Zobellia nedashkovskayae: one gene and its partner. The main gene of each other region encodes a partner of the protein of the gene in region 2 in a complex. Links are inferred from orthologs where the notes say so. Each region holds a gene or a part of one and is shown on either strand. Other genes may lie near its edges.

The links.
Region 1: the proteins of secY (region 2) and secA are in contact, whole or in part, in a crystal structure (PDB 3DIN), measured with the Thermotoga maritima proteins. The link is inferred for Zobellia nedashkovskayae from one-to-one orthologs. Residues at the interface, in WP_004081795.1 of Thermotoga maritima: Glu108, Gly109, Glu110, Glu111, Ala236, Glu237, Arg238, Arg239, Ile240, Thr241, Ile242, Gln243, Tyr244, Ala245, Arg246, Arg247, Val248, Thr249, Gly250, Arg251, Arg252, Val253, Tyr254, Gly256, Ala257, Ser258, Thr259, Tyr260, Leu261, Pro262; in WP_004082002.1 of Thermotoga maritima: Glu261, Ala262, Arg263, Lys300, Ala301, Arg302, Thr303, Ile304, Ile305, Leu323, Tyr324, Asp325, Pro326, Val329, Ser330, Tyr333, Ile336, Lys340, Phe345, Val349, Glu363, Phe364, Tyr374, Ser375, Gly376, Gly377, Glu393, Ile395, Thr482, Ser483.

What each region holds. Positions count from the first base shown.
Region 1 is NZ_JADDXR010000002.1:97,210-105,128, reverse strand. What follows is about bases 1,734-5,676. They hold secA (preprotein translocase subunit SecA), read right to left. Parts: upstream 5,297-5,676; coding sequence 1,934-5,296; downstream 1,734-1,933. Other genes in these bases: IWB64_RS00425 (DUF2795 domain-containing protein), read right to left, coding at 5,496-5,676. Outside these bases: IWB64_RS00440 (sensor histidine kinase), read right to left, coding at 1-174; IWB64_RS00435 (sensor histidine kinase), read right to left, coding at 425-1,633; more of IWB64_RS00425, read right to left, coding at 5,677-5,720; IWB64_RS00420 (cob(I)yrinic acid a,c-diamide adenosyltransferase), read right to left, coding at 5,892-6,476; IWB64_RS00415 (hypothetical protein), read right to left, coding at 6,520-6,678; IWB64_RS00410 (hypothetical protein), read right to left, coding at 6,706-7,209; IWB64_RS00405 (ABC-F family ATP-binding cassette domain-containing protein), read right to left, coding at 7,278-7,919. UniProt on the Escherichia coli protein: Required for protein export, interacts with the SecYEG preprotein conducting channel.
Region 2 is NZ_JADDXR010000002.1:542,002-548,895, forward strand. The notes cover bases 81-2,998. They hold secY (preprotein translocase subunit SecY), read right to left. Parts: upstream 2,253-2,998; coding sequence 909-2,252; downstream 81-908. Other genes in these bases: rpsK (30S ribosomal protein S11), read right to left, coding at 81-159; rpsM (30S ribosomal protein S13), read right to left, coding at 173-547; ykgO (type B 50S ribosomal protein L36), read right to left, coding at 550-666; infA (translation initiation factor IF-1), read right to left, coding at 691-906; rplO (50S ribosomal protein L15), read right to left, coding at 2,266-2,718. Also shown: more of rpsK, read right to left, coding at 1-80; more of rpsE, read right to left, coding at 2,999-3,450; rplR (50S ribosomal protein L18), read right to left, coding at 3,459-3,815; rplF (50S ribosomal protein L6), read right to left, coding at 3,825-4,367; rpsH (30S ribosomal protein S8), read right to left, coding at 4,386-4,784; rpsN (30S ribosomal protein S14), read right to left, coding at 4,851-5,120; rplE (50S ribosomal protein L5), read right to left, coding at 5,122-5,673; rplX (50S ribosomal protein L24), read right to left, coding at 5,677-5,991; rplN (50S ribosomal protein L14), read right to left, coding at 6,004-6,372; rpsQ (30S ribosomal protein S17), read right to left, coding at 6,374-6,634; rpmC (50S ribosomal protein L29), read right to left, coding at 6,648-6,839; rplP (50S ribosomal protein L16), read right to left, coding at 6,848-6,894. UniProt on the Escherichia coli protein: The central subunit of the protein translocation channel SecYEG. Consists of two halves formed by TMs 1-5 and 6-10.

The DNA of each region.
Region 1 (7,919 bases), 440 kb from region 2 along the record:
AAACATGTTGGTGAGATTCAAAATAGCGTATAAGAGAAACGTAGCAGGCAGATAACCCACAATTCCCAACATATAAAGAACTATACCTACTAAAAAGGAGAGAGCAGAAGATGAGTATGCAAAGTTAATTAACAGCTTGCTTTGGCTGTCTAATCTGCTTTGAAAGGTATTCATATTAGGCATTACTAATTATATTGAAGCCGAAGTTGAAAAGTTATGCCCCAAATAACAAAGTAGTACAACTCTGGCAACTTTAGCCATGAAATTATACTAAGATGGGGATAGTTTAAAAAATGATAAGCTGGGGCTTCTGCCAGAAATCTACAATTTTATTCCGAATTGTCTGTCATTTTTTGACAGAAAAATCTAATTTTTAATTAGGAAAAATAATTCTAGATAAGAACAGTGTTAGCTAATATAATACTTACGTATTAAATTGGCTTGCAATATCTTGAAATACTAGTTTATAGGTTGTGCCTTCAGTAGTAGGGAGGCGTTCTATTGTACCTTGTAGTTGTCTTGCAAGATTATGAATTAGTCTTAACCCCAGTGTGTTAGAGTTTTTAAAGTCAAAATCTAAAGGGAAACTGGTTCCGTTATCACTAATTTTAAGAATAAATTTGTTTTGATATCTTTTTTCAAGCTCAATCGTAATTTTACCAACTTCCATATCTTTAAAGCCATACTTTATAGAATTGGTTACTGTTTCATTGATTAATAAACCCAGAGGGATGGCAGTATCTATGCCCAACCAAGTATCAGGAATATCTATAGTAACATCTATCTTCCTGTCTTTACGTTCTACCGTTCTTAGAAGAAATTGTGTAAGTTCTTGGACGTAAGACCCAAATTCAATTTTAGAGAGGTTATCACGAACATAGAGCATCTCGTGAATCATAGCCATTGCTGTTACCCTATTTTGACTACTTTTTACTAATTCTTTAATTTGTTCGTTAGGTGTATTTCTAGCCTGCAAGTTTAAAAGACTGGAGACGGTCTGTAGATTGTTTTTAACCCTATGATGTACTTCTCGCAAAAGGTTTTCTTTTTCGTCTACACTTTTTTCAATCTTAGCTTTTGACTTATATAGATTGTGGTGGGTGTTCAATAGGTTTTTTCCTAATACACCGCCTAATAAATATACTGAAAACAATATACTAATTAGGCTAAATAAATCTCTTGAACTATCTGGAACTTCATTTACTATAAAGTCAAAATTAGCATAATCAATAAGATATATTAAGATTATAGTACCAATGATAAGATAAAGGTAAACCTTACCAAAAACCCTGGTAGATATGTAACCAGCTAGTACGATTAGGCCGAGAATAAAAATAAACGGACTGTTTATACCTCCGCTAAAAAGGGTAATTACAATGGTGCTTAAGAACGAAAGTGTAGAAGTGCAAATTGCCATTGCTAAAAGGTTCTTATGCTTATTAAAGGCAGCTACGTTCAATAGATTTAGAACAAAGTAGAAGTAGAAAACATAAGGTATGGTGCCGTCCATATGAATGACATATGAGCATATTAGACCTATGATTAGACTAAGAACAGAAGATATATAGTTGAACTTAAGTAATAACTTTGTCTTATCGCTAACCCTGTTCAGCTGTATTTTTGGCTTTCGCATGTAAACGTTTTCGGTATTCAATTAAAAAAAAAGAAGTGAATCCGCGTGTTAAATGCGACACTTCCACAAAAATACAACACACCTTATTTTTAAAGCGGAAGCGTTTCTGGAAGTTAAATTCTGAACAAACTAGGTGTATAACTGCTTAACTAGCAGCAATTTTACCTTGGGGGTAATTTATTCATAGCCCTGCAATAGTAGATACAATTGTATTTAAGTAGCGTTTTACTCGTCAATCGGGCAAAAAAAACGGCAACTTAGAGATAAGTTGCCGTTGAATATTATGATAAATGCCGGTTTTTAACCTTCAGTAAGCACCCAATCTCCGTTTTCTATAAGCGGTTCTGCTTGTTTATATTTAACAGTTTTACTTTCACCAGAGATTACATTCTTAATAGTAACTCTGTCATTACGGCCAATCTTTGGTCGCTCACGAACGATAGTTTCAGTAACCTGAGGGCGTTGGCCCTGTGTTTGACCTGCAGCTCTGTTCTGAGCTGCTAATTCGTCGCTATTTGGGATTTCTTCTTTACTGGTCTGAAGATTTTCTTTAGGTCTGCTAACACTTTTGGCTTCCTGAATCTCGTTTGGATTCTCACTTGGTAGCTCGCCTTTAAACAAGAAAGAAACAACTTCTTTATTCACCTTGTCTATCATCCCTTTAAAAAGTTCAAAAGCTTCGAACTTATAAATCAATAAGGGGTCTTTCTGCTCATGAACAGCTAGCTGTACAGACTGCTTAAGCTCATCCATCTTACGTAAATGCGTTTTCCATGAGTCATCAATGATGGCCAAGGTAATGTTCTTTTCAAAATCGGTAACCAATTCTTTTCCGTTGCTTTCATAAGCACGTTCTAAATTGGTAACCACATTAAGTGTTTTAATACCATCTGTGAAAGGCACTACAATACGCTCAAACTTGTTGGCATTATCTTCGTAAACCTTTTTTATGACAGGAAATGCAGTTGCTGCATTACGCTCCATTTTACCTTGATAGTATTTGTAAGCTTCTGAATATACCTTATTGGCAATATCCTGCACGCTCATTTTACTAAATTCATCTTCTGAAATAGGAGATGTTATGGAGAAATATTTTATAAGTTCAAATTCAAAATTCTTGTAGTCGCTTGCCGCTTTATTGGTATCTGCAATAACTTCGCAAGTGTCATACACCATATTGGCAATATCCACTTTTAGGCGCTCACCCTGTATAGCATGACGTCTTCTTTTGTAGACCACTTCACGCTGGGCGTTCATAACATCATCATATTCCAAAAGACGTTTACGAACTCCAAAGTTGTTTTCTTCTACTTTTTTCTGCGCACGCTCAATAGATTTGGTCATCATGGAGTGTTGAATTACTTCACCATCTTCTAAGCCCATCTTATCCATCATTTTGGCCACACGGTCAGAACCAAATAAACGCATTAGATTATCTTCTAAAGAAACATAGAACTGCGAGCTTCCCGGATCACCTTGACGACCAGACCGACCTCTTAACTGTCTATCTACACGTCTTGAATCATGTCTTTCTGTACCTACAATTGCTAGACCGCCTGCTTTTTTGACTTCGGCGGTAAGTTTAATATCCGTACCACGACCAGCCATGTTGGTAGCTATAGTTACAACGCCAGGGTTACCAGCTTCGGCAACTACATCTGCTTCTTTTTTATGAAGTTTCGCATTCAGTACGTTGTGATTTACTTTTCTGATGGCCAACATTCGTGATAACAATTCCGATATTTCAACAGATGTTGTACCGATCAATACCGGTCTGCCTGCTTGAGAGAGTTTGGTAACTTCATCAATTATAGCATTATATTTTTCACGCTTGGTCTTGTAGATCAAATCGTGTCTATCATCACGGGCAATAGGTCTGTTGGTTGGAATTTCCATAACATCCAACTCATATATTTCCCAGAATTCACCTGCTTCGGTAACGGCCGTACCGGTCATACCAGAAAGCTTATTGTACATTCTAAAGTAGTTCTGCAATGTAACCGTGGCGAATGTTTGAGTAAGCGCTTCAATCTTTACATTTTCTTTAGCTTCAATAGCTTGGTGAAGTCCGTCTGAGTAACGACGACCATCCATAATACGGCCGGTTTGCTCATCAACTATCATCACCTTGTTTTCCATTACCACATATTCCACATCTTTTTCAAAAAGCGTATATGCTTTTAAAAGTTGGCTCATGGTATGGATGCGTTCACTCTTAATACCAAATTCTTTAAAAAGCTCTTCTTTGAGTTCAGCTTCTTTTTCAATATCTAAGTTCTGGTTTTCAATCTTGGCAATTTCTCCGCCAATATCTGGCATTACAAAGAAATCTCTGTTTTGCTCACCTGAAATGTAATCTACACCTTTCTCGGTTAGCTCAATTTGATTGTTTTTTTCATCAATAACGAATAACAGGTCTTCGTCTACTTTAGGCATTTCCCTGTTGTTATCTTGCATGTAGTAGTTCTCTGTTTTTTGAAGTAACTGCTTAACACCTTCTTCACTTAAAAACTTAATAAGTGCTTTGTTCTTTGGTAGACCTCTGTGCACACGTAGCAATAAGAAACCACCTTCTTTTGTGTTTCCTTCTTGAATTAGTTTTTTTGCCTCGGCTAAAACCCCTGTTAAGTGGTGTCTTTGTTGATTTACAATATCACCAACTTTTGGCTTAAGCTCATTAAATTCATGACGATCTCCTTCAGGTACGGGACCTGAAATAATTAATGGAGTACGAGCATCATCAACTAAAACTGAATCTACCTCATCTACGATTGCGTAATGTTGTGGACGTTGTACTAGATCTTTTGGCGTGTGTGCCATATTATCTCTTAGGTAGTCAAAACCAAATTCGTTATTGGTACCATACGTAATATCTGCATTATAAGCGGCTCTTCTTCCTTCTGAGTTAGGGCGGTGATGATCAATACAATCTACTGAAAGACCATGAAATTCAAAAATAGGAGCCATCCAAGCGCTATCCCTTTTTGCTAAATAGTCATTTACGGTTACTAAGTGTGTACCGTGTCCTGATAAAGCATTAAGGTATAAAGGCAATGTTGCTACAAGGGTTTTACCTTCACCAGTATGCATTTCTGCAATTTTACCTTGGTGTAGTGCAATACCGCCTATTAGCTGTACGTCATAATGAATCATATCCCAAGTGACCTCTTTTCCAGCGGCGTTCCATGAGTTTTTCCAAATGGCACTGTCTCCATCTAAAGTAACATAGTCTTTTGAGCCGGATAATTCACGATCGTATTCTGAGGCGGTAACTTGTATGGTTTTATTTTGAGCAAAACGCTTAGCCGTTTCTTTAACTACGGCAAAAGCTACGGGTAGAAGCTCGCTAAGAGTTGCTTCACTTACTTTATATGATTCTTCTTTGAGCTTATCTATTTCAGCATAAATATCTTCGTTCTTGTCAATATCCGTAGACGCTTTTACTTCTTCTTCTAATTCACTTATCTTTTTGGTGAATTCACTGATGTCTTCGGCTATTTTAAGTTTAAAAGTATTAGTCTTCTCACGGAGTTCGTCATGACTAATTCCTTCTAACTGCTTTTCAAAAGACCTTATTTGTGCTACAAGAGGCTGTAGTTCTTTAACGTCTTTTTCAGATTTATCACCTACGAATACTTTTAATATCGAATTTAAAAAACTCATTTCTAGCTATTTAGTATTAGACCGCCTTTAAGATATTGTAAGCGGAAGGGCACTATAATTACAATTGTGCATATGGCGTAGTTCTTTGCAAAAGGTATTCCAGTTTGAAGTCTATGTACATTTCGCCTAAATGCCTGCCAAAATTACATAAAAAAAAAGCCTCGATAGAGACTTTTTTGTTTCAATTAACGTAATATATTTAATATTCGTCCTCGTTCCAGAGATAATCTTCTTCTGTTGGGTAGTCTGGCCAGATTTCTTCGATGGATTCGTAAATCTCACCACCTTCTTCTTCCATAGACTGAAGGTTTTCGACGACCTCTAGAGGCGCGCCTGTACGGATTGAGTAATCTATCAATTCGTCTTTTGTTGCCGGCCAGGGTGCATCACTTAAATATGATGCTAGTTCTAATGTCCAATACATTTCAGTTGTTCAATTTAAATTTTTGCAAAAATAATTTTTATAACGATATAGCCAAGGAAATCAGGCTATTTTATTACTATTATTTTTGTATTAATAGTTTGATAACGATGAATTAAACAAATTATTAGAGAAAAACAAATTAAAAAGGAGCAAATATTATTTAATTGGCCGCTAGTTGTCTTTTTCTGTATTCTCTGGAATCCATTTTATTTCTTCCGCTTGTAAGTTTTCTGACAATTTTCGTGCCAGTACAAACAAATAGTCGGAGAGTCTGTTCAAAAATAACAGTACGTTCTCGTTAAAGGGTTCATTTTCGTACAGAAGTGTGCTCATACGCTCCGCTCTACGACAAACAGTTCTGGAAATGTGACAATATGACACTGTTGTGTGTCCGCCAGGAAGAATAAAGTGAGTCATTTGGGGCAAAGCTTCATCCATTATATCAATTTCTTTTTCAAGCAATTCAATATCCTTTGCCTTAATTTCAGGAATATTCAGACGTTTCTTTCCATTTTTAAGGATAGCTTTCTCTGGGTCAGTCGCCAAGATTGCACCTACAACAAATAATTTCTCTTGTATTTTGGTCAAAACCTCCTTAGACCTACTATCTATCTTTTGATCTCTAACTAGGCCTAACCAAGAGTTTAGTTCGTCTACCGTACCATAACTTTCTATTCTTACATGGTGTTTTTTTACCCGAGTACCCCCAATTAGAGCGGTAGTACCTTTATCACCTGTTTTGGTGTATATTTTCATTTTAAGAAATTTACGGTGGTTTACAGTGTCTTAGTAGATGAAATTAACGGTCTCGTTCTTTTTCTTCTTTTTTGGGACTTTCGTAGTTGTCCATAAACTTTCGGCTTTTACGGTCTTTTGACTGCCGGCGACTGATCATTGATGATAAGACATATATGACGGCCACAACTCCCAGAATAATATAAATAGTATAGTTGCCCATAATTGCAATTTAATCTAAAATAAGCGTTTAAATCCGAATTTTAAAATGCTCCTTAGCCTGTTCTTCTCTAAAGAAAACAGCTCCGCAATAGAACATATCTACTGTTACCGTTACTTTGGGGTGCTTTTTTAAGGCATCCCAAATGATTTCGTTTTTTTTTGATTCATAAATACCATTCAATAAAAGCATGGTATTGTTGTGAATGTTCGTTTCATTGGATAAAAGAGTTTCTGCTTTGGAAATATTTTGTTTTGAAAGGTAAATTATATCTGCATCTGTTAATACAAATTTGACCTTAGGGATGATTTTATTAATCAATCTTTTAGGTTCTTCTTCATTTTCCCGAAGCATAACTCGCTCTGATCCAAAATAAACAATACTTTTTAAAAGTACATTTAAGCTTTTAGAACGGCTGTATTTCTTTTTGCTGTATAGACATTTGGTAACGTAGCCATAGATAAAAGGGGAGTGTACCCCATGTTGATTGGTTGCCGATAGCAAGAATTTCAAGAATTTCAACAACTGTTGCACGAGTAACTATTTGTTATTTTTATAAGACAAAAAAGACCATGAGAACCTGTCTTTGCTTTTGAACAGGTCTATTCCTCCATTAATGCAGAAAGTTCAAACCAACGCTCTGTTTTAGCTTCAATGGCTTCGTTCACTTCCTTTAACTCTATAGAAAGTTTATCTATGTCTTCACCGCTTAGAGAGCTATCTGCAAATTGATTCTGTACTTTAACTTTCTTTGTCTCTAATTTCTTAATATCCTTTTCTAAATTGTTATACTCTTTCTGCTCTAAATAGGGCAGTTTATTCTTAGGGCTACTCTTCTTTGTTTCGGTTTTATTTGCCGTTACTTCTTTTACATTGGCTTTCTCTTCGCGACTTTCCAACACTTTACTATCCTCGTAAGTACGAAAATCTGAATAATTCCCTGGGAAATCTTCAATAACTGCATTTCCTCTAAAAATAAAAAGGTGGTCTACAATTTTATCCATGAAATACCGGTCGTGAGATACCACTATTAAACATCCTGGAAAATCTAAAAGAAAACTTTCAAGAACATTTAGGGTAACAATATCTAAATCGTTGGTAGGTTCATCTAAAATTAAAAAGTTTGGATTTTGAATAAGAATGGTGCACAAGTAAAGTCGCTTCCTTTCACCACCACTTAATTTATCTACAAAATCATATTGTTTTTTTCTATCAAAAAGAAAGCGTTCCAACAGCTGTTGTGC
Region 2 (6,894 bases):
TCCAGCAGATGACCAAGAAATGACATCTCCTTTTTTATTGGTAAGGGAAATTATAATATTATTAAAAGATGCAGTTACGTGCGCTTCTCCAACCGAATCAACGATTACTTTACGCTTCTTTGCCGCTTTTGCACCTGTTTTTGTAGTTGCCTTTGCCATAATAACCTACTTATTATTTAGTTGCCTTCTTCTTGTTGGCGACCGTTTTTCTTTTTCCTTTTCTCGTCCTAGAGTTATTCTTAGTACGTTGTCCTCGAAGTGGAAGACCTGATCTGTGACGAATACCACGGTAACAACCAATATCCATCAAACGTTTGATGTTAAGTTGTGTTTCCGAACGTAACTCACCTTCTATAGTAAAGGAAGAAACAGCATCCCTGATACGACCTATCTCATCATCGTTCCAATCAGATACTTTTGTATCTTCACTCACTTGGGCTTTCTCTAAAATCTCTTTAGCCCTACTTCTACCGACACCGAAAATATAGGTCAATGCAATTATGCCCCTTTTCTGTTTTGGTATGTCTATACCTGCAATTCTTGCCATAACTATCCTTGTCTTTGTTTAAATCTAGGATTCTTTTTGTTGATTACGTACAACCTGCCTTTTCTGCGTACTATCTTGCAGTCGGCACTTCTCTTTTTAACTGATGCTCTAACTTTCATCGTTCTTATTCTTCTATCGTATTACTAATATCTATATGTAATTCTAGCTTTGGACAAGTCATAAGGACTCATTTCCAATTTCACTTTATCTCCAGGAAGTAATTTAATGTAATGCATACGCATCTTTCCCGAAATGTGAGCCGTAACTACATGACCATTTTCTAACTCCACCCTGAACATTGCATTTGACAATGCTTCTATTATAGACCCGTCTTGTTCTATTGCTGCCTGTTTAGCCATAATTATGCGACTTTTCTATTTTTTCCAGATTTCATCAACCCATCATAATGTCTATTCAATAAATATGCATTTACCTGTTGTACAGTATCTATAGCCACACCTACCATAATAAGTAATGATGTACCACCGTAGAACATTGCCCAACCAGCTTGAATATCCATTAATTTTACCACAATTGCAGGAAGTACTGCTAAAAGCGCCAAAAATACGGATCCTGGCAATGTAATCAAAGACATAATTTTATCCAAGAAATCTCCAGTTTCTTTCCCTGGTCTAATACCTGGTATAAAACCACCACTTCTCTTCAAATCATCTGCCATTTTGTTCGTAGGAACGGTAATAGCCGTATAGAAATATGTAAAAATAATTATCAATAAACCAAACAACACATTGTAAGCCAGACCAAATATATCTTGAAACTGGACTTCCATCCACTGACCAGCAGCGCTGCTATTGAATGTTTTTCCTATTAAACTAGGGGCAAACATAATTGCCTGAGCAAAGATTATAGGCATAACTCCTGAAGCATTAAGCTTTAAAGGAATATATTGTCTAGAACCCATTATGTTCTTTTCATACCCACCAGATGCTGTTCTTCTTGCATATTGCACAGGTATTTGACGCGTTGCCATAACCAAAAGTATACTGGCCAAGATTACCAAGAACCAAAGTATAATTTCAACAAGGATAAACATCAATCCACCATTGTTATCAACCGTTCTAGAAATAAATTCCTGAACAAATGACTGAGGCAAAGTAGCAATAATACCAATCATGATTAATAATGAAATACCATTACCAATTCCTTTATCAGTAATCTTCTCACCTAACCACATGGCAAATACACAACCCGTAACAAGAATGATAACTGCAGGAACCATAAAATCCAATCCTTTACCTAAAACAAAGGCACTATCTTGAACTCCAAAAGCTTCCAAACCATATAAGTATGCTGGGGCCTGAACCACACAGATACCAATAGTTAACCAACGCGTAATCTGATTCTTCGTTTTTCTACCACTCTCACCTTCTTTATCTAACTTCTGTAAATAAGGAATGGCAATACTCATAAGCTGAACAACAATAGATGCCGATATATAGGGCATAATACCCAAAGCAAAAATTGATGCATTAGCAAAAGCACCACCCGTAAAAGCGTTCAACAATCCAAAAATCCCAGAATCAGTACTTGATGCTAGTTGCGATAATTGTGTAGAATCAATTCCCGGAAGAACTATTTGACAACCAAAACGGTATACCAACAACAAACCAAGGGTTAGTAAAATTCTATTCCTTAGTTCGTCAATCTTCCAAATATTGGATATGGTCTCGAAAAATTTCTTCATGGTCAGTTTTTGCTTATAAATTTATTGCTTCTCCACCAGCAGCTTCTATGGCCGCTTTGGCACTTGCCGTAAATTTATGCGCTGAAATTTTTAGAGAGGCTTTCAATTCTCCACCTCCTAATATTTTCACAAGGTCTTTACTTTTGGCTAAACCGTTTTCAACTAAAGTTTCAAAAGTAATAGTGTCTTTAACTTTTTTGTTATCGACTAACTCCTGTAACTTCTCAACGTTGATACCTTGATATTCAACTCGGTTTATGTTTGTAAAACCAAATTTAGGTACACGTCTCTGCAATGGCATCTGACCACCTTCAAAACCCAATTTCTTGGAGTAACCAGATCTTGATTTAGCACCATTGTGACCTCTTGCAGCAGTACCGCCTTTACCAGACCCTTGACCTCTACCTATTCTTTTGCCAGCTCTATTGGTAGAACCATCAGCAGGCTTTAGATTACTTAAATTCATTATAATATGCTATTTAAGCTTCCTCAGTGGAAACCAAATGTTCAACTTTAGCTATCATACCGAGTATATTCGGCGTGGCATCGTGCTCTACTACTTGACCAATTTTTTTAAGACCCAAAGCAACTAATGTACGCTTTTGGTTCTGTGGTCTTTTAATGCCGCTCTTCAACTGTTTTACCAGAATTTTCTTTGCCATAATATTTCTACTTATCCTTTAAAAACTTTTTCAAGAGAAACTCCTCTTTGACCCGCAACTGTTCTAGCATCTCTTAATTGCAAAAGTGCATCAAAAGTAGCCTTTACAACATTGTGAGGGTTAGAAGAACCTTGAGACTTAGAAAGTACATCCTGAACCCCTACTGCTTCTAATACCGCTCTTACAGCACCACCTGCGATAACTCCGGTACCATGCGATGCAGGCTGGATATAAACTCTAGCTCCACCGTATTTACCTTTTTGTTCGTGAGGTAATGTTCCCTTATTCAAAGGAATACGAATTAAGTTCTTTTTAGCGTCTTCAATAGACTTAGCGATAGCAGTTGCTACCTCTTTAGATTTTCCTAAACCGTGACCCACAACTCCACTTTCATCACCTACAACAACTATAGCTGAAAAACCGAATGCTCTACCACCTTTAGTTACTTTGGTAACACGTTGTATGCCTACCAATCTATCTTTAAGATCCAATCCACCGGGTTTTACGGTCTCTGCGTTTTTATATTTCTGGTACATACTCTTATTTAAAAATTAAGTCCTGCTTCCCTTGCGCCATCAGCCAAAGATTTCACTCTTCCGTGGTAAAGGTTACCACCTCTATCAAAAGCAACTTTTTCAATACCTGCTTCTTTGCACTTAGCAGCGATAGCTTTACCTACAAGGTTTGCAATCTCTATCTTAGTACCCTTTTCTTTTGCCAAGTCTTTATCTTTAGAAGATACAGAAGCTAATGTAGCCCCTTGTTTATCGTCTATAACTTGAGCATAAATTTCTTTATTACTTCTAAAAACGGATAATCTAGGTCTTTCCGCTGTTCCAGTGGAAACCTTTCTGATTCTTCTCCGTATTCTCTGTTTTCTTTCGCTTGTTGATAATCCCATGATATACTATTAAGCTGATTTACCTGCTTTTCTTCTTAACTGCTCGCCAACAAACTTAACACCTTTACCCTTATAAGGCTCAGGCTTACGCCATCCTCGTATTTTGGCGGCAATCTGACCTACTAATTGTTTGTCGAACGATGTCAATTTAATGATTGGATTTTTCCCTTTCTCAGATATAGTCTCCACTTTACATTCTGGAGCTAACTCTAATACTATGTTGTGTGAAAATCCTAAAGCGACATCTAACTTCTGACCTTGGTTGCTAGCACGATAACCAACACCTACAAGTTCTAATTCTTTTGTCCAACCTTTAGAAACACCTTCAATCATGTTCTTTACTAAAGCACGATACAAACCATGCTTAGCTTTATTATCTTTTGAATCTGACGGTCTGGTTACCCAAACTTGACTATCTTCAATTTTTATTTCGACGGCAGAAAACTCTTGAGTAAGTTCACCCAACTTGCCTTTAACGACAACCTCGTTACCTTTTACCTCAACAGTAACTCCTTCAGGAATAGCTACCGGATTATTACCAATTCTTGACATTTCTTCCTTTTTATCCTATTAATATACGTAGCAAAGCACTTCGCCACCTACATTCTCATTTTTTGCCTGCTTGCTCGTCATTACCCCATGAGAGGTAGATACTATCGCTATTCCTAAGCCATTCAAGACTCTAGGCAGACTCTCAGCACCAGCATACTTACGTAAACCTGGTTTACTGATTCTCTGAATTTTTTTGATAACAGGCTCTTTTGTTGCCTTGTCATATTTCAAGGCTATCTTAATAGAACCTTGAACTTTATCTTCTTCGAATTTATAACTCAAAATATAGCCCTGATCGAACAATATTTTAGTCATTTCTTTCTTCACTTTAGAAGAAGGTATCTCTACCACTCTGTGACCAGCGCTGCTGGCATTTCTAACTCTCGTTAGATAATCTGCTATAGTATCTGTAACCATATATATATAATTCGGTAACGGTTTTCGTCTGTATTAACGAACCTGAAACCAGTTATTCACTAATTTTTACCAGCTTGCTTTTTTAACACCTGGTATAAGACCTTGATTAGCCATCTCTCTGAACGTAACCCTAGAGATACCAAAAGTTCTCATATAACCTTTTGGTCTACCTGTTAACTTGCAACGGTTGTGCATACGTACAGGTGACGCGTTTCTTGGCAATTTTTGTAATGCTTCGTAATCTCCAGCTTCTTTCAAAGCTTTTCTTTTCTCAGCATATTTAGCAACAGTTCTTTCCCTTTTGCGCTCACGGGCTTTCATTGATTCTTTAGCCATACTAGTTCTTTTTAAAAGGTAAACCTAATTCTGTTAATAATGATTTTGCTTCTTTATCCGTTTCAGCAGAAGTTACAAAGGTAATATCCATTCCGTCAATTCTATTGATTTTATCAATATTGATTTCAGGAAAAATTATTTGCTCTGTTACACCAAGGCTATAATTACCACGACCATCAAAGCCAGTAGCCTTAATCCCTTGAAAATCACGAACTCGCGGCAACGCACTTGTAACCAAACGGTCTAAAAATTCGTACATACGTTCTCCACGTAAAGTCACTTTAGCGCCAATTGGCATACCTTTTCGCAACTTAAACGCAGCAACATCCTTCTTAGATAGTGTTGCAACAGCTCTTTGACCAGTAATATTAGTCAATTCATCTACCGCATGATCGATAAGTTTTTTATCTGCTACAGCGGCACCAACACCTCTACTAACAACTATCTTTTGAAGCTTGGGTACTTGCATTACATTCTTGTAACCAAACTCTTCTTTAAGCGCACCTACTATACGCTCACCATATTCTTTCTTTAACCTTGAAACGTAAGCCATAACTTATATTACTTCATTGGATTTCTTAGAAAACCGGACTTTCTTTCCGTCTCTTACCTCGTACCCTACTCTTGTTGTCTTTCCAGATTTAGCATCTATTAGAGACAAATTAGAAATATTGATAGGAGATTCTTTTTTAACGATTCCGCCTTGAGGATTCTGCGCACTTGGCTTCTGATGTTTAGAAACCATGTTAGCACCTTCTACGATCGCTTTGTTCTTTTCACGGTTAACAGTCATCACCTTGCCTTCAGTACCTTTATGGTCTCCTGCAATGATACGAACTGTATCTCCCGTTTTAATTTTCAACTTTTTCATGCTTGTTCTATATTAAAGTACCTCAGGGGCCAATGAAACAATTTTCATGAATTGCTTATCGCGTAATTCGCGGGCAACCGGACCGAAAACACGGGTTCCTCTCATTTCTCCTGTTGGATTCAACAATACACAAGCATTGTCATCGAAACGAATATATGAACCATCAGGTCTCCTGACTTCTTTCTTAGTTCTTACAACTACAGCTGTAGATACAGCACCTTTTTTGATACCTCCGTTAGGCGTAGCTTCTTTTACAGTAACAACTATCTTATCTCCAATAGATGCGTATCTTCTCTTGGTTCCTCCAAGTACACGAATGGTCAAAACTTCTTTTGCCCCTGTGTTGTCCGCTACCTTTAATCTTGATTCTTGCTGTAACATATTATTTAGCTCTTTCTAAGATTTCTACTAAACGCCAAGTTTTAGTCTTGCTTAACGGGCGTGTCTCCATTATCTTAACGGTATCACCTTCCTTGCAATCGTTTTTCTCGTCGTGTGCAACGTACTTTTTCGTTTTTAAAACGAACTTACCGTACATAGGGTGCTTTACTTTTCTAACCTCTGCCACAACAATAGATTTCTCCATTTTGTTACTGGTTACAACCCCTATTCTCTCTTTTCTTAAGTTTCTTTTTTCTTCCATAAAGCAGAACCAGTTATTGGTTTTCCCTATTAGTTAATTCCGTTGCTAATCTAGCTACCGTTCTTCTTGCCTTTCTAATCTGAAGCGGATTCTCAAGTGGCGTTACAAAATGCGCTATTTTGAGGTTAGCCTGCTGCGTTTTAAATTCAGCTAGCTTCTGCTTAAGCTCTTCTACAGACAATTCTTTAATTTCTTTGTTTTTCATGGTACAACTTAGATTAAATCTTGATCAACGTAGTCACGAGCAACAACAAACTTTG